2 regions of the Bhargavaea sp. GQ12 genome follow, and region 2 is predicted to be linked to the other one. Evidence: predicted binding sites of a transcription regulator. Region 2 holds the regulator's gene; the other holds the start of a gene.

Region 1 (8,903 bases), on a different contig from region 2:
CTGCTCTGCAGGAAGCCGACAAGCACATCGACGAACATCTCGAGGATCGCTTCGGTGTCGTTCGTCACCCTGGAAACGGTGCCTCCAGCCGGCGTCTTGTCAAAATACCGCATCCCGAGGCGGTGCACCTTCGTGAACGCATCAATCCGGATCTGGCGGACGATGCGCAACGCGATCTCCTGGAATTTCAGAAGCTGGACATAGCCGAACACCGCGTTCAGCACGAGGATGCCCAGATAGGCACCGGCAAGGATCATGAGCGGACGTTCCGGGAAGTTGGCCGGTGTCAGGTAATCATCGATGAAGGTCTTGATGAGATATGGCCCGAGAATGTCCCCGAGTACGGTCAGTCCGAGCAGGAGGAGGGCTGCCACGGCCGCCCCCCTGTGCGGGCGGATGTAGCGGAGCAGCCGCATGAGGACGCGCCACTGGTCGCGCCCGCTCAGTTTCTGCTGTTCAGGTGCTTCCATCATGCATCCCCTCCCTGTTCGACGAGTGCTTCCAGCTGCTGGAGCCGGTACATCTCATGATAAAGCCCGCCCAGTGCCATCAATTCCTCATGAGTGCCCTTCTCCGCGATCGTGCCATCCTCCATGACGATGATCTGGTGGGAATGCTGAATGGCGCTCATCCGGTGGGAGGTGATGATTGTCGTCTCCTCCGTGCGTGTTTCCTTGAGGGCAGCAAGAATCGCCTCCTCCGTCCGGGCATCCACCGCGGACAGCGAGTCATCCAGGATGAGCAGCTCCGGCTCCATGAGCAGGGCGCGCGCGATGGAGATACGCTGCTTCTGGCCGCCCGACAGCGAAACGCCCCGCTCGCCGACGACCGTGTCATAGCCTTCCGCGAATCCGAGGATATCCTCATCGATGTGCGCGAGCCTGGCTGCTTCCCTGACTTCATCAAACGGCGCATCCACGTCAGTGAACGCGATGTTTTCCCGGACGGTTGCCGAGAAGAGGAAATGGTCCTGCGGCACGTAGCCGATCGCTTCGAGAAGCCGTTCCTTGCGGTAATCGGTGATTGGGTTGCCCCCGTATGTAATCTCACCGTCGTATCCCTCGAACTCGCGCAGGAGCAGCTTGAGGATTGCCGTCTTGCCGGAACCGGTCCTGCCGACAATCCCCAGCGTCTCCCCTTTTTTCAGTGTGAACCGGACGTCACGGAGTGCCGGGCGCCCGTCTTCGGGGAACCGGAACTCACGGATGTCGAAGGTGATATCCCCTCCGGGTGCCAGATCCGCCGCTCCGTCCTTATCCCCGATGTCGGGCCGGACGGACAGGAGCTCACGGATCCGGCCATAGGACGCCCTGCCGCGTTCGACGATATTGAACAGGAAGCCGAATGCGAGCATCGGCCAGACAAGCAGACCGAGATACGCGTTGAAGGCGATCAGGTCCCCGAGCGTCATGTCACCGCTCATGATAAAGCGCGCGCCGAAGATGATCGACAGGAAAAAGGACATGCCGACGATCAGGGAAATGGTCGGATCAAACAGGGCATCCACCCTGGCGACGCGGACGTTTTTCGCCACGACATCCGCTGACAAGTTTCTGAAGTCCTCAATGTCCTCCTTTTCCTGGCCGAACGTCTTGATGACTTTGATGCCGGCGATGCTTTCCTGTGTCTTGTCGTTCAGATCCGAAAAGGCTTCCTGTGCCGTTCTGAAGCGCTCGTGCAGCAGCTTGCCATACCAGCTGGTCAGCACGGCCATGAGCGGCATCGGGAGAAGCGCAATGAGCGTCAGCTTCCAGTCGATCGTCACCGCCATCGCGATGATGACCGCCCCGCCCGTGGTGACCGAGTCGACGAGCGTCAGCACGCCATGCCCCGCTGTCTGCTGGACGGCGCGGATGTCATTGGTCGCATGCGCCATCAGGTCGCCGACACGGCGCTGCTGGTAGAACGAGGAAGACATCTTCGTAAAATGGGCGAACAGCTCACTGCGGAGCCGCCGCCCGAGAAGCACCGACGAGCCGAAGATCATGACCCGCCAGTAGTAGCGGAGCACATACATCGCGAGCGCCGCTCCTGCAAGGATCAGAAGCCATCTGCCGAGCCCCGCTCCCGTCAGCGTGCCAAGCCGGATTTCATCGACGACATAGCCGATGATCCTCGGCGGTAGCAGCTGGAGCACGGCCACGACAAGCAGCATCAGGATGCCGATGAAGTACTGCTTTTTCCGTTCTTTGAAAAACCATCCCAATTGCATGAACACATTCACGGATCCCGTTCTCCCTTCTGTATTTGGGCCGATATCCAGTGTAGCAAATGTTCTGAAATTCGAGAAGTGCCGGAATGCAAATTATCCGGATACTGAAATACCGGTGACATCCGAAGTCCGGATGACCGCCGGTTCCCCGTCCGCGCCGACCATCCGGATGGTTCCCGAAATCGGATCGAAATGGTGGACCGCCCCCGTGCAGCACACATCCCCGCCCGGTGTCCGGCTGGAGACGGCAAGAAGCCCTCCGTATTCGAGCGCTTCATGCAGCATCCGGTCCCACTCCTCCATCTGCTGGGGATCCGGGGCGAGCGGCTCCCGCCTGCCCTCCTCTTCCTGCCATTCCCTCAAAAGCTTCAGGTGCTCCGGCAACATCATCGCCGTCCATTTGATGTTCCCTCTGTCGCGGATCATCCGCATCACGCTCCTTCTTAATGTTGTCGCCGGTTGCCGGACGACTTGCACTTGCTGTCCGGTCTCGTCATTGGGTCTGTTGATCTCGTCATTGGAGGCGCCAGTTTCGTCATTTACCTGCGAATGACGAAATCGGGGCCGCGAATGACGAGATTTCGTCGCCGAATGATGAAATCGGGCGCCTCCAATGACGAAACCGTCATCCGGCCGCGGCGCCCATCTGCGGTGCCGCAGACAACTTTACATCTTATGGCCGCCGATCAGCTTCGCCCTGCCGACGGCGGTCCCGGCGTCCGTATAGGAGACGGCCCTCAGAATCGCGGCAGGGCCGTACTTGGACCGGATCGCATCCATGGCGGCGCCGAGCTTGCGCTCCTCCCAGCTGCGCGTCTCGAACAGGCTGAGCTGCATGGAATGCTCCTCCTCCAGATTGGACAGCGAGAGGGCAAGCCGCCGGACCGGGCGGCCGTCGTGAAACTCATCAAGAAGCGCGGTGCACACCCGGTAAATCGCCATCGTCGAGTTGGTTGCCGTTTCCACCGAGCGTGACCGGGAAAAGCCGCCCCCATACGCGTTTTCGCTGTAGCCGGCGGACAGGTGGATGGTGCGGCCGGCACGGCCGGCTTCCCGCGCCCGCCGCGCCACGTCCTCGCACATCTCCAGGATGACGGCGAGGATATCCTCCCGCTTCACATAGTCGCGGTAAAGCACCTGGCCCTTCCCGTAGCTGACCTGTCCCGCGATGAGCGGTGCGCCGAGCTCCGACAAGTCGATGCCCCATGCATGGTGGTACAGTTGGTTGCCCATGACGCCGAACTCCTTTTCCAGCAGCTTCAGGTCGGCATGGGCGAGGTCGCCGACGGAAAAGATGCCGAGGCCGTTCAGCCGGCGCTCCATCCGGCGGCCGACCCCCCACATTCCTGACAGCGGCGCGACCGGCCAGAGCTTCCCGGGAACATCTTCATACGTCCATTTGGCGAACCCGGTCTTTTTCGCGTCGAGGTCAAGGGCGATTTTCGCCAAGAGCATGTTCGGCCCCATGCCGATCGCGGCCGGCATCTGGAACTGGGCAAGCAGCTGGTCCCGGAGCCGCCTCACGGTCTCCTCCGGCGGCCCCCACAGCCGCTCCGTCCCGCCGAGGTCGACGAACGCCTCGTCGATGCTGTACACATGGATCGCCTCCTTCGGCACGTATTCGCCAAGGAGGCGGGTAATCTCCATCGACACCCGGACGTAGAAGCCCATCTTCGGTTCGATGAGCCGGATCGCCGGATCATCCGGGATCTCATACAGCCGGTGCCCAGTCCGGACACCGAACTCCCGTTTGAGCCGGGGTGAGGCGGCGAGGACGACACTCCCTTTCCGGTCGCGGTCCCCGATGATGGCGATCGGCTCCTTTAAAACGTCCAGCCCCTCATCCGCCGCCGCGCAGCTTGCATAAAAACTCCGCATATCCAGGCAGATGATTTTCCGGTCCGGCAGGCCCTCATACATGCGCGCATCCTCCTTTTTGATGATTTATTCGATATAGAACAAATGTTCCCCTCCTTCAGTATAGCCAAACCGGATGCAATCATTCAACGGCAATTTCGGGAAATCGAGGGGATGGGATGAAAAAAGGCGGGTTAATATTCGGGAAGACAGGACGAGTATGTCCCATCAGCCGCGAGTGCCTTTAAAAAACGGTTGGAGCGGGATCTGCCCTGGCCGGATGAACAGGAACGAAAAGACCGGAACGCACGATGGCGTTCCGGTCCGGATCATCAAATATTATTTTGTGGTTGCTTCACCGAGGAGCTCCCCGGCTTTTTCGATCTGCACGCGCACCTGGTCGAATCCGGTGCCGCCGTAGGAATTTCTCCGGCGGACGGCCGCAACCGGTGCGAGGACATCATAAATGTCCTCCTCAATCAGCGCGCTTTCCTGCTGCATGTCGGAAAGGGACAGATCCTTCAGGACGCAGCCTTTCTGGATGCAGGTGAAGACGAGCTTTCCGGTCACTTCATGCGCTTCACGGAACGGCATGCCCTTGGCCGCCAGGTAATCGGCGAGCTCGGTGGCATTGGAGAAGTCTTTGCTGACTTCCTGTTCCATGACGTCCGTGTTCACAGTCATCGTTCGGATCATGCCCGCGAAGATGCGGAGCGAGCCGGTGACAGTCTTGACCGTGTCGAACATGCCTTCCTTGTCTTCCTGCATGTCCTTGTTGTAGGCGAGCGGCAGGCCCTTAAGCGTTGTAAGGAGGCCAACCAGGTTGCCGTACACGCGCCCGGTCTTGCCGCGGATCAATTCCGCCATGTCAGGGTTCTTTTTCTGCGGCATGATGCTGGAGCCGGTCGAGAAGGCATCGTCCAGCTCGATGAATCCGAATTCCTGGCTGGACCAGAGGATGATCTCCTCTGCGAGGCGTGACAGATGCGCCATGAGAAGCGACGAGGCGGACAGAAACTCGACGATAAAGTCCCGGTCGCTCACCGCATCCATGCTGTTTTCATATACACCCGCAAAGCCGAGCAGCTCAGCCGAGTAATGCCGGTCGATCGGGAACGTCGTCCCGGCAAGCGCTCCGGCGCCGAGTGGTGACAGGTCGACACGCTTCAGGGAGTCCGTGAAGCGGCCCTTGTCACGCTCGAGCATCCAGAAGTACGCCATCAGATGATGGGCGAACGATACCGGCTGCGCGCGCTGGAGGTGGGTATAACCCGGCGCAAGCGTTTCGACATGGGCGTCTGCCTGCTCGAGAATGGCCTTCTGGAAGTCTTCGGTAAGCGCGATGATCTCCTTTGTGCGCTCCTTCAGATACAGATGCATGTCTGTCGCGACCTGGTCGTTCCGGCTGCGTCCGGTGTGGAGCTTGCCGCCGACCGGGCCAATGTCATCCGTCAGCTTTTTCTCGAGGTTCAGGTGGATGTCTTCGAGCTCGACAGAATATTCCAGCTCATCCGCCTTCGCCTGTTTCTTCAGCTTTTCCAGGCCGCCGAGGATTGCTTCCGTCTCGTCTTGCGTCAGGATGCCGCATTTGCCGAGCATTTTCACATGCGCGGTGCTGCCTTCCAGGTCCTCCAGGACAAGCTCCCGGTCAAAGCCGATGGATGCGCCGAACTCGTCGACCCATTCCTCCGCGCTTTTCTGGAAACGTCCGCCCCAGAGCTTTTCGGTCATGACTGCACCTTCTCCGGCTGCTTCGCGGATTCGGCAGCCTTGTTAACGGATGCATGGACTTTTGTCGGGAGGCCCCACAGCTCGATGAAGCCGACTGCGGAGGCGTGGTTGAACTCGTCTTCCTTCGTGTAGGTCGCGAGTTTTTCATCATAGAGCGAGTTGTCCGATTTGCGGCCTTCGACGATCGCATGGCCCTTGAAGAGCTTTACGCGGACCGTGCCGTTGACGAACTGCTGCGTCTCTTTCAGGAATGCCTGGAGCGCTTTGGTGAGCGGCGAGAACCAGAGCCCTTCATAGATGAGTTCTGTCAGCTTCTTGCTGATGACCGGCTTGAAGTGCGCGAGTTCCTTGACGAGCGTGATGTCTTCCAGCTCTTTGTGCGCCGTCAGCAGCGTCATTGCAGCCGGGCATTCATACACTTCACGGGACTTGATGCCGACGAGGCGGTTCTCGACGTGGTCGATGCGGCCGACGCCATGCTTGCCTGCAAGTTCATTAAGCTCAAGGATCAGCTCATGCAGTTCCTTTTTCTCCCCGTTCAGCGATACCGGAACCCCTTTGACGAATTCCAGTTCGATGACGTCCGCTGTGTCCGGCGCGTCTTCGATGGAAGCCGTCAGGTCGTAGGCATCTTCCGGAGGCGCGATCCACGGATTTTCGAGGATGCCGCATTCGTTCGCGCGGCCCCACAGGTTCTGGTCGATCGAGTACGGGCTGTCGAGATTCACCGGGATCGGGATGTTGCGTTCTTTCGCGTATTCGATCTCTTCCTCACGGGACCAGCTCCACTCGCGCACCGGTGCGATCACTTCAAGGGACGGATCCAGCGCATTGATCGACACTTCGAAGCGCACCTGGTCGTTCCCCTTGCCTGTGCAGCCGTGTGCCACGGCAGTCGCGCCGGTATCGTGCGCAATCTCGACGAGCTTTTTGGAGATGAGCGGGCGCGACAGCGCGGAGACGAGCGGGTATTTGTTTTCATACATCGTATGTCCCTGAAGCGAAGTAAGGACGAACTCCTCTGCGAATTCTTTTTTCGCATCGATCATGTAGCTTTCGGAAGCGCCGACTTCAAGCGCCTTGTTTTTGACGAACTCCAGGTCTTTTCCTTCGCCGACATCGAGGCAGACCGCGACAACGTCATAACCTTTTTCCTTGAGCCATGCAATTGCAACCGATGTATCCAAACCGCCTGAGTAGGCGAGAACGACTTTCTTACCCATAGTGAATCCCTCCGTGTATGTTTATTCATAATATACATGTTTTATTCATGAGAGAATCATAACATGTAATAAACATCAGTGCAAGTAAATGTTTATGCAATCGACAGAAAAATTAAAAGAGCCGCCCTTAGGCCGCTCAATCCTGTTTCGGTTCTAGCGTATAATCATGGCTTTCAACATCCAGTTCCACCGTGTAGGACTCATTCCCGGTGACCATCGTGAAGTCAAACCGGATGGTCTCACTGCCGATTTCCGGCTTGCCGAGAATGACGAAATCGTCCCCTTCCGCTTCAATAAACGCCTGGAATGCCTCCGTCTGGCTGAGTGACTGTCCGTCCTTCGGCACGGCGAATACAGTGGCATGGCCCTGAGCAGGAAAGGATTCGGCCAGCATGCCGGAATGATAGACATCGGCCCGCATCCCCAATTCAAGATCTTCGATCGACAGCTCCCGCTCCGCCCCGTCACCGATGCCGACAAGATGAGTTTCCTCATCTATTGTGTAAAACACCTGATTGACCAGCACCCGTTCGCCATCAATGGCTGTGATGAAACCTTTTGTTTCTTCCATATCTTCGACCTGCACCGACAGTTCGTCCGGTGCAGGCTGTCCCGCTCCCCCGCCGCTTCCGCCGTCACCCGTACCGCAGGCCGCAAAAAAAACAGCAGCAACAGCACCAAGCATCAACTTCTTCATCTGATCACCCCTTCATGAAATCAGACGGGTCAGAGCTTTGATTGTTACGCTTCACTTCTTCTCAAAGAAATTCCGTCCGAGCCGCTCGGTGAGTCCCGGAGCGATGCCATGCATCCGCGAAGCGGCCGACATATACCACGGGAGGTCGATCTCCCGCACTGAACGGCCGATCACACCGATGGTTGCCTCGGCGACTTTCCCGGGAGGCGTCAGATAGCCTGCCATCGATTCCCTGTAGCCCGACAGCGGAGAGGCGATGTCGAGGAACGGGGTGTCAACCGGCCCGGGGTTGATCGAGGTGACGGTGATGCCGTACGGGGCCATTTCCAGCCGGAGGGCGTCGGCATAGCCGAGAAGGGCCGCTTTGGACGCTGCATACACCGAGGCTTTTTTTGTCGACACTTTCCCCGCTGCGGAAGCGATCAAGACGACCTGGCCGCTTCCCCGTTCCATCATGCCCGGCAGGATCCGCCGGAGCAGTTTCATCGGCGAAGCCGCATTCACATCCATCATGCGGTCGATCGATTCATCGGACAGCTCGTGTGCATGGAGAAACGCCCCTACACCGGATGCCGAGATGAATACATCCGGTGCGCCGGCAGCAGCCGCGACCCGGTCAAGGCCTTCGGCAGTCGACAGGTCTGCCGGGATAACGCCCGCGCCTTCTCCATGGATTTCTTCAAGGATTTCCCGGTTGCGTCCGGTTGCCAGCACCAGATGGCCTTCGAGGAGCAGTCCGGTGACAATCGCACGTCCGATGCCGCCCGTCGCCCCGGTGACAAGTACCCGCTTACGCCTGTTCATAATGAAGCACACCGTCCCCGTCCCGGATTTCCGTCGCCAGCCCTTCCGCGACCAGCCAGTCGGTCTGCCCGATCGTTTCGGAAAGCGTGAGGCCAAGTTCCCGTTCATAGGCGTGGGGAAACAGCCGCTTTGTCAGTTCATAGATTGTCTTCGGACCGTCCGAAAGCATGTCCAGAACGGCATGTGCACGTTCCCTCTGCTGTCCGATCCGCTTTGTGACAAGTTTCCGGATGTCGCGGACTTCTTCGCCGTGGCCGGGATGGATAAGCTCGACAGGAAGGTCAGCCACACGGCGCATTGAATCATTATAGAGAAGAAGCGACCGCGGGCGGTCTTCTTCCGGGTCGAGCGGAGGTTCGATCAGCGGATTGGAAGAAAT
Region 2 (8,903 bases):
GTGACGCGTTCCAGGTCTACCGCGGCCTGGATATCGGCACGGCAAAAATCACCCCTGAAGAGATGCACGGCATTCCGCACCATCTGTTTGATATCTTGGGTCCGGGTGACGATTTTTCAGTGGCGGACTACCAGAGGCTTGTCCGTGAGAAAATTGCGGAAATCCGTTCAAGAGGTAAGCTTCCGATCATCGCAGGCGGCACGGGCCTCTACATCCAGTCAGTCCTGTTCGATTTCCGGTTCACCGAGCAAAAACACGATCCGGTTCTTAGGGAGCGGCTGGAGGACATCCTGCAGGAACAAGGGCCCGGCCGGCTTCATGAGCTCCTTAAGGAACAGGACCCTGCCGCTGCAAAGGAAATCCATCCAAACAATACGCGCCGTGTATTGCGCGCCATCGAGATTGCATCCCTCACCGGCAAGTCGAAAAAAGAGGCGGAAGGAAGCAAAGGCTCGGAGCCGCTTTACGACCATCTGATCATCGGCCTGGCAATGGACCGGGACATCTTATACGAGCGGATCAACCAACGGGTTGACCTCATGATCCGGGAAGGCTGGACAGAGGAAGTCCTGCGACTCTTGAATGCAGGGTTCGGCGACAGCCAGTCCATGAAGGCAATCGGATATGGCGAGATTGCATCCTATCTGAATGGCGAGACGGATCTGGAGCAGGCACTTGACCTGACAAAACGCAATACGAGGCGCTATGCAAAGCGCCAGCTCACCTACTTCAGGAACAAGCTGGACGTGCACTGGCTTGAGGCATCGGACGGTACACGGCAGAATACGGAAAAAATACTTACAATGATGAAGGATTTCGGGTCGGTGAAAAGGAATACATAAGACAAGGCCCATGCCAACATAAAGAGAGAGCGGAGGAATAGGTGCAATGAAGTCAGCAAACATCCAGGATACGTTCCTGAACCAGATCCGCAAAAACGGGATTTTCGTAACCGTGTTCCTGACCAATGGTTTTCAGCTAAAAGGGCAAGTGAAGTCCTATGACAACTTCACAGTGCTGCTGGAGACGGACGGAAAACAGCAGCTGATCTACAAGCATGCGATCTCCACGTTCGTCCCCGCCCGTCCGGTCAATCTGGCGCCAAAGGAAGAATCAGCAGAAACGGTGTGAACAATGACGGGCTTCCGGGAAGCAGATGTGCGATGCTTCCCGGAAGCCTGTCTGCTGTTTTTACCGGAAAGCCGATGCCTCGTCTTTATCCGCAGCAGTCCGGCAATGCGGTATACTGGTGGATGACTATGCACCAGAGAGGAAAGAGGACGTTTGAACAACATCATGGACATCACAGGACAAATCGGTACTTGGAAAAAGGATGCCGAGCAAAAAATTACCCCCTTCCTGAAGAAGGCGGATGACATCGCGCTCTTTAACCAGGCAAAAGTACTTGCTGCTTTTAGGGAGAATCGGGTTTCCGACCATCATATGAACCCATCGACGGGCTATGGATACGATGACGAGGGGCGCGAGGTACTGGAGCGGGTGTATGCCTCAACTTTCGGTTCGGAATCGGCACTTGTCCGCAACCAGATCATTTCGGGCACCCACGCCATTTCCATCGCCCTATTCGGGGTGCTCCGACCCGGGGACGAACTGTTGTATATCACGGGTGAACCTTATGATACGCTCGCCTCGATCGTTTCGGGACCGGAAGGGAAAGACACGGGCTCACTCCGTGATTATGGGATCTCCTACCGCCATATCGACCTGAAACCGGACGGAACTGTCGATTTCGATGCCGTCAGTGATGCCGTAACCGAAAAGACGGCAATGATTGCCATCCAGCGTTCGAAAGGATATTCCCTGCGTCCGAGTTTTACAGTCGGCCAGATCGGAGAGATGGTGCAGAAGGTCCGGGAGATTGCGCCAAAAGCGATCATTTTCACTGATAACTGCTACGGAGAATTTGTCGAGACTGCAGAACCGACCGAGGTGGGGGTCGACCTGATGGCAGGCTCACTTATCAAAAACCCCGGCGGAGGTCTCGCCAAAACCGGCGGCTATTTGGCTGGACGTGCAGATCTTATTGAAAAATGTGCTTATCGGATGACTTCTCCGGGTATAGGAGCAGAGGCGGGTGCGTCGCTTGGTACGCTCCCCGACATGTATCAGGGCTTCTTCCTCGCTCCTCATGTGACGGCACAGGCCGTCAAGGGTGCGATTTTCACATCGGCGATGCTGGAAGCGGCGGGCATGTCTACTTCCCCGCACTATACTTCGGACCGGACGGACCTCATCCAGTCGGTGTCTTTCAATGATGCTGAACAGATGATCCGTTTCTGCCGGGAAATTCAGGCACATTCACCTGTTAATGCCCACTTTGCACCGGAACCGTCGTACATGCCGGGCTACGAGGATAATGTCATCATGGCGGCCGGCACCTTCGTGCAGGGCTCGAGCATCGAATTGACAGCGGACGGCCCGATCCGCCCGCCCTATACCGCTTATATCCAAGGCGGTCTTACATACGAACATGTACAGATCGCGATTCTTGGCGCGCTTGATGCGCTGATGAAAGAAAACCTGCTTAAAAATTGAAAGGATGGTAACGTGGCTAAAATTACTAAGGAAGATATTAAAAGCGACATACAAAAACAGAATGTGAATTTTATCCGACTGCAGTTCACTGATATCCTGGGGACTATTAAGAACGTGGAGATTCCGGTTTCCCAGATCGACAAGGCGCTGGACAACAAGATGATGTTTGACGGGTCGTCGATTGAAGGGTTCGTTAGGATCGAGGAGTCGGATATGTTCCTGGTTCCCGACATGGACACGTGGACGGTATTCCAGTGGGATACGGGATCCGGAAAAGTCGCCCGGCTCATCTGCGATGTTCACCGCGCAGACGGATCGCCATTCGAAGGGGATCCCCGAAGCAATCTGAAGCGGGTGCTTAAAGAAATGGAAAAACTGGGCTTTACCAAGTTCAATATCGGGCCTGAGCCGGAATTCTTCCTTTTCAAATTGGATATGAACGGCGAACCAAGCCTGGAACTGAACGACTATGGCGGCTACTTCGACCTTGCACCTACCGATCTGGGCGAAAATTGCCGCAGGGACATCGTACTTGAGCTTGAGGCGCTAGGCTTCGAGATTGAGGCATCGCACCATGAGAACGCCCCGGGCCAGCATGAGATCGATTTTAAATACGCAGACGCCATCCGGGCATGCGACAACATCCAGACATTCAAGCTTGTAGTCAAGACGATCGCCCGAAAACATGGACTTCATGCCACGTTCATGCCTAAGCCGCTGTTCGGCGTGGCAGGTTCCGGGATGCATGTCAACATGTCGCTATTCAAAGAAAGCGAGAACGTTTTCGAAGATCCTGAAGGAGAAGAGGGCCTGAGCCAAACCGCTTACCAGTTTATGGCCGGCCTGCTGCAGCATGCGCATGGCTTTACAGCCATCGCGAATCCTACCGTCAACTCTTACAAGCGTCTGGTGCCGGGCTATGAAGCACCTGTATACGTCGCGTGGTCGGGCACGAACCGCAGTCCGCTTATCCGGATTCCGACCTCGAGGGGATTGAGCACACGGGTCGAAGTGCGTTCGGTCGACCCTACAGCCAATCCGTACATGGCGATGGCTGTCCTTCTCGGAGCCGGGCTCGAAGGAATCCGCAACGGCATGGAGCCTCCGGAATCCGTCGACCAGAACATCTATGAGATGAGCCTCCGTGAACGCCGGAGCATGGGCATCGAAGACCTTCCGGCAAGCCTGAAAGAGGCGCTGGGCGCCCTTGCAGACGACAAGGTCATCCAAAATGCCCTCGGCAGCCATATCTACAAGAATTTCATGGACACAAAAGAAGCGGAATGGAACATGTTCCGCACAACAGTCCACCCGTGGGAGCGGGAGCAGTACATGAAGATGTACTGACTGCACGCAGATAAAAAGTGAGCGCAGCCTAATCGGTTGCGCTCACTTTTCTGTTTAAAGTTGTTCTATGGCTTCCCTGACCGGCGTGTCGCCTGAAACTAGCTCGAAGGAAAGGTTGCGGGTATTCTCCTTGTCCAGCGCTTCAAAGACGGCATGGGCGACATCTTCCCGTGGAATGCCGCCCGGCTCCAGATGTTCTGAAGCGGATACCCGGCCTGTTCCGGGTTCATCCAGCAGCAGGCCGGGACGGACGATCGTATAGTCCAGGCCACTCGCTCGGAGGATGTTGTCGGCGTGGTGCTTTGCCACGTAGTACGGACGGATGGCGTCAGACCAGCGTTCCCTGTCCTCGGCACCGATTGCGCTCACCATCAGGAAACGACCGACTCCCTTTTGTCCGGCGGCTTCGATTGCCTTGGCGGCTCCATCCAGGTCGATCAGCAAGGTTTTGTCAGGGCCGGTATGCCCGCCGCTTCCCGCAGTAAACACAACAGCATCCATATCTGCCATTATCGAAGACAGATCTGCAGTGCTGCCTTCAAGATCGGCAACGACGGTACGTGCTCCCATATTTTCGAAAACTGCCTGCTGCTCTTTTTTTCTGATCATGGCGGTCGGTGTATGCTCACCGCTCTCAACGAGAAGCTTCACCAGCATCTTGCCGATCTTGCCGTTTGCTCCGATGACAAGTACGTTCAAAATGATCCATCTCCCCTCTCATGCTAATGAGTCCACTATATCGGAACGGAGGGGCAGGGGACAATGGAAAGACGTCGGGCTGCAGACATGAAAAAAGCCGGCAGCGCGTTTCCGGAAAGCGGTGCCGACTGAATGATGATCCGACCCTGCAGGATCTTACTGGATATGGCGGTAGACGCCCACAACTTTACCGAGGATGGATACCTGGTCGACGATGATGGGATCCATCGACGGGTTTTCTGGCTGGAGGCGGAAATGCCCGCTTTCTTTGAAGAAGCGCTTGACTGTCGCCTCATCCTCTTCAGTCATTGCGACAACGATTTCACCGTTATTCGCGGTGCTCTGCTGGCGCACGACGACATAGTCACCGTTCAGGATGCCGGCCTCGATCATGGATTCGCCCATGATTTCCAGCATGAACAGCTGGTCGTCCGAGCTGCCGTACTGATCGGGGAGAGGAAAATATTCTTCGATGTTTTCGACCGCTGTAATTGGCTGGCCTGCTGTAACCTTCCCGACGACCGGGACCTGAAGAACATCCGCTTTAGGGATGGCGTCGCCGGTTTCAAGAATTTCAATAGCGCGGGGTTTGGTCGGGTCACGGCGGATGAGGCCCTTGTTCTCCAGGCGGGCCAGATGGCCGTGGACCGTCGAACTGGAAGCGAGCCCGACAGCCTCGCCTATTTCGCGGACGGAAGGCGGATAGCCTTTCGACCTGACCTCTTCCTTGATGAAAGTCAGGATGGCTTCCTGCCTTTTCGACATTTTCTTCAAACGGATTCACCTCTTCTTTTAACGTATTAGCTAGTTCCAAGTATATCAGCCGTCTCAATGAAATGCAAACATAGGTTCGAGAAAACCGCTTGACAAAAACATCTGTTCGCATTACGATGGGGTTATTATACGAACAAGCATTCGAATTTCTATTAGGAGGGGCCATTTATGAACCTGATCCGCAATTATTCTTACGTTGTATTCTTATTTCTCATCGCCATTGTTTCAGTCGCCATGCTGCCGGGACAGGAAGAGCCGGAACGTGCAATGACCGCCGAAATCCGAGTGAATCCCGGCGATACACTGTTCGCCCTGCATCAGAAAGCGGAAACTTCGCTTCCGGCTGACATATGGATAGAGGAAGTGCTCAAGATGAACGGTAAACATGATTCGACGATCCTTGCCGGAGAGACGCTTCTCGTACCCTCTAAAATGATGTATTCCGATGATATACAGCTGGCCGGTGAGGGAGAGTGAAGCGGGCCCGGACATGTGCTGTATATTGCCGGGTGAGCACTGAGAAAGAGTCCCAGGACATGTCACTAGAGCGTCAGGAGGAAGAGCTGCGGGCATTTGCGGACGAGCTTGACTTTACGGTGACCTCGGTTTTTAAAGACCGGCACAGCGGCTACGATATGGACCGGGACGGTCTCCTGGACCTGATCGACCATGTGCGGGAGGGTGAGGCGGAAATCGTCCTTGTCCAGGATGAGACCCGTCTCGGACGCGGGAATGCCCGTGTGGCAGTGCTGCACCTTCTGCAGAAGGCAGGGGCATCCACTTATACATATACGGACAAAGGTCCTGCAGCGCTGGATGAAATGGACACAATGCTGCTTGAGATATTGGCCATCGTCGAGGAATATCAAAGGAAAATGCATAATGCGAAAATTCGCAGGGGCATGCGCCGGGCAGTGGAAAAGGGCTACCGTCCTGAGCAGAATCTGAAAAAGCGGGGCAATCCCGAAGGCCGCGAACGAATTGATGTCCCGCTTGGGGAAATTGTCAGTCTCAGGCAGAAAGGCCTGACATTCGAAGAGATCGCTTCCACGCTTAGAGGACTCGGCCATGATGTCAGCAAGGCGACGGTACATCGCCGCTACAGAGAATATATCGAGGAAGAACAGACGAGCGAATGAGTTGCGCTCGTCTCTTTTTTTACTTATGTTTAGGACAAATGGAAAGGGGAGATTTCATGCTTTCACCCGAAAAGCTCGCCCGTATCAATGAATTGGCGAATAAGAAAAAGACTGTCGGACTGACGATGGAAGAAGCGAAGGAACAGACATTGCTCCGCAAGGAATATTTGGGGGTTTTCCGTTCCAATATGAAGCAGACAATCGAGAACGTAACCGTCATCGACCCGGAGGGCAATGACATTACGCCGGACAAAGTAAAACAGCTCAGAAACAACAAATTTCCGAACTGACATCGCCTTCGCCTGAATCCGGTTGTAAAGACCGCCGGGCTCGTCTAAACTTAAAAAGATTCAACTACTTGTTCGTGAAAGGATGTCGAAAGATGGCGAATCATGCCGATGCACTTGCAATCACCACGATCCGGACTCTGTCCATCGATGCGATCGAGAAAGCGAATTCCGGTCACCCGGGACTTCCGATGGGCGCCGCTCCAATGGCGTACACCCTGTGGACCAAACACATGAAGCATAACCCTTCGAACCCGCAGTGGTTCAACCGGGACCGCTTTGTCCTCTCCGCAGGACACGGTTCGATGCTTTTGTATTCCCTTCTTCATCTCGGCGGTTACGATCTGCCGATGGAAGAGATCAAGAATTTCCGCCAATGGGGTTCCAAGACACCTGGCCACCCCGAATACGGTCACACTGACGGAGTGGAAGCGACCACGGGCCCTCTCGGCCAGGGAATCGGCATGGCAGTGGGCATGGCGATGGCGGAACGCCATCTTGCCGCGACGTACAACAAGGACGGCCATGAGATTGTCGATCACCATACCTTCGCACTTTGCGGGGATGGGGACCTCATGGAAGGGGTAGCCTCCGAGGCGATCTCCCTTGCAGGGCACCTGAAGCTGGACAAGCTGATCGTGCTGTACGACAGCAACGACATCTCCCTTGACGGGGAACTCGACATGAGCTTTTCTGAGGATGTCCGCAAGCGCTTCGAGTCGTATGGTTGGAATTATCTTCGTGTCGGAGACGGCAACGACATCGATGCAGTTTCCAGTGCCATTGAAGAAGCGAAGGGGAACACGGGCGGACCGACCCTCATCGAAGTAAAGACGATCATCGGTTACGGTTCTCCGAACAAATCCGGTAAAGCGGATGTCCACGGCGCGCCTCTCGGCGAAGACGAAATGAAGCTCGTCAAGGAATACTACAAGTGGACATTCGAGGAAGACTTCCATGTGCCGGAAGAAGTGTATGACACATTCCGCAAAGCGGCGGAACAGCAAGGCGAGCAGGCGGAGAAACAATGGAATGAGCGCTTTGCATCCTATGAGGAAGCTTATCCGGAAGAAGCGGCTCAGCTAAAGGCTGCGCTTGAAGGCAAGCTTCCTGAAGGATTTGAGGAAAACCTGCCGGCTTATGAGGCCGGTAAATCGGTTGCGACACGCAGCGCCTCAGGCGATATGATCAATGCCCTCGCTGCAGCCGTTCCTACCCTGTTCGGCGGAAGCGCGGACCTGGCAGGTTCGAACAAGACGATGATCAAAGGTGCAGGAGATTTCTTGCCGGAGAATTACCACGGCCGCAACATCTGGTTCGGCGTCCGTGAATTCGCGATGGGTGCAGCGCTCAATGGTATGGCCCTTCACGGCGGACTCCGCGTATTCGGGGGCACATTCTTCGTCTTCAGCGATTATGTGCGTCCTGCGGTCCGGTTGTCGGCACTGATGGGTGTGCCGGTCACTTACGTGTTCACGCATGACAGCATCGCTGTCGGTGAAGACGGACCGACCCACGAGCCGGTTGAACACCTTGCTTCACTTCGCGCAATGCCGGGTCTGTCTGTAATCCGCCCGGCTGACGGAAACGAAACGGCCGCCGCTTGGAAACTCGCGGTTTCATCTGAAAACAAGCCGACGGTTCTCGTGCTTTCCCGCCAGAATCTGCCGGTCCTCGAACACTCGGCAGAGCGTGCGATGGAAGGCGTCAGAAAAGGTGCCTATATCGTATCCGAGGCGGAGGGAGGCAATCCTGACGGAATCCTTCTTGCGACAGGTTCGGAGGTCAGCCTTGCGGTTGAAGCACAAAAGCAACTCCGGGAAGAGGGCGTTCATGTCCGGGTCGTTTCGATGCCTTCATGGGACCGCTTCGAAGAACAGGAAGCTTCTTACAAAGAAGAGGTGCTTCCGAAATCCGTGACGAAGCGTCTCGCAATCGAGATGGGTGCTTCCCTCGGGTGGCACAAGTACACCGGATTCGAAGGCGACGTGCTTGCTATCGATACATTCGGTGCGAGCGCGCCGGGTGGCACGGTCATGAAAGAATATGGCTTTACGCCTGAAAACGTAACATCCCGCTTTAAGCAGCTTTGATGAAAAAG

Evidence for each region. Region 2 encodes LexA, which represses DNA repair genes until DNA is damaged. Its sites were predicted from a motif close to CGAACATATGTTCG; they were not measured.
Region 1: the regulator LexA is predicted to act here: its motif matches at 4,168-4,181, upstream of AC6CHQ_RS08320 (Y-family DNA polymerase).

The regions. Positions count from the first base shown of each region.
Region 1 covers NZ_JCAXEU010000007.1:25,562-34,464, reverse strand. Annotated here, with positions in the region: gene AC6CHQ_RS08335 (ABC transporter ATP-binding protein) at 1-470, opposite strand, end outside; gene AC6CHQ_RS08330 (ABC transporter transmembrane domain-containing protein) at 470-2,224, opposite strand; gene AC6CHQ_RS08325 (YolD-like family protein) at 2,306-2,638, opposite strand; gene AC6CHQ_RS08320 (Y-family DNA polymerase) at 2,879-4,132, opposite strand; gene argH (argininosuccinate lyase) at 4,409-5,800, opposite strand; gene AC6CHQ_RS08310 (argininosuccinate synthase) at 5,797-7,023, opposite strand; gene AC6CHQ_RS08305 (hypothetical protein) at 7,160-7,720, opposite strand; gene AC6CHQ_RS08300 (SDR family NAD(P)-dependent oxidoreductase) at 7,772-8,524, opposite strand; gene AC6CHQ_RS08295 (MBL fold metallo-hydrolase) at 8,511-8,903, opposite strand, start outside.
Region 2 covers NZ_JCAXEU010000010.1:21,949-30,851, forward strand. Annotated here, with positions in the region: gene miaA (tRNA (adenosine(37)-N6)-dimethylallyltransferase MiaA) at 1-842, shown strand, start outside; gene hfq (RNA chaperone Hfq) at 889-1,131, shown strand; gene AC6CHQ_RS10360 (methionine gamma-lyase family protein) at 1,297-2,556, shown strand; gene glnA (type I glutamate--ammonia ligase) at 2,569-3,903, shown strand; gene AC6CHQ_RS10370 (SDR family oxidoreductase) at 3,958-4,602, opposite strand; gene lexA (transcriptional repressor LexA) at 4,759-5,376, opposite strand; gene AC6CHQ_RS10380 (LysM peptidoglycan-binding domain-containing protein) at 5,545-5,853, shown strand; gene AC6CHQ_RS10385 (YneB family resolvase-like protein) at 5,850-6,515, shown strand; gene AC6CHQ_RS10390 (DUF896 domain-containing protein) at 6,572-6,805, shown strand; gene tkt (transketolase) at 6,898-8,895, shown strand.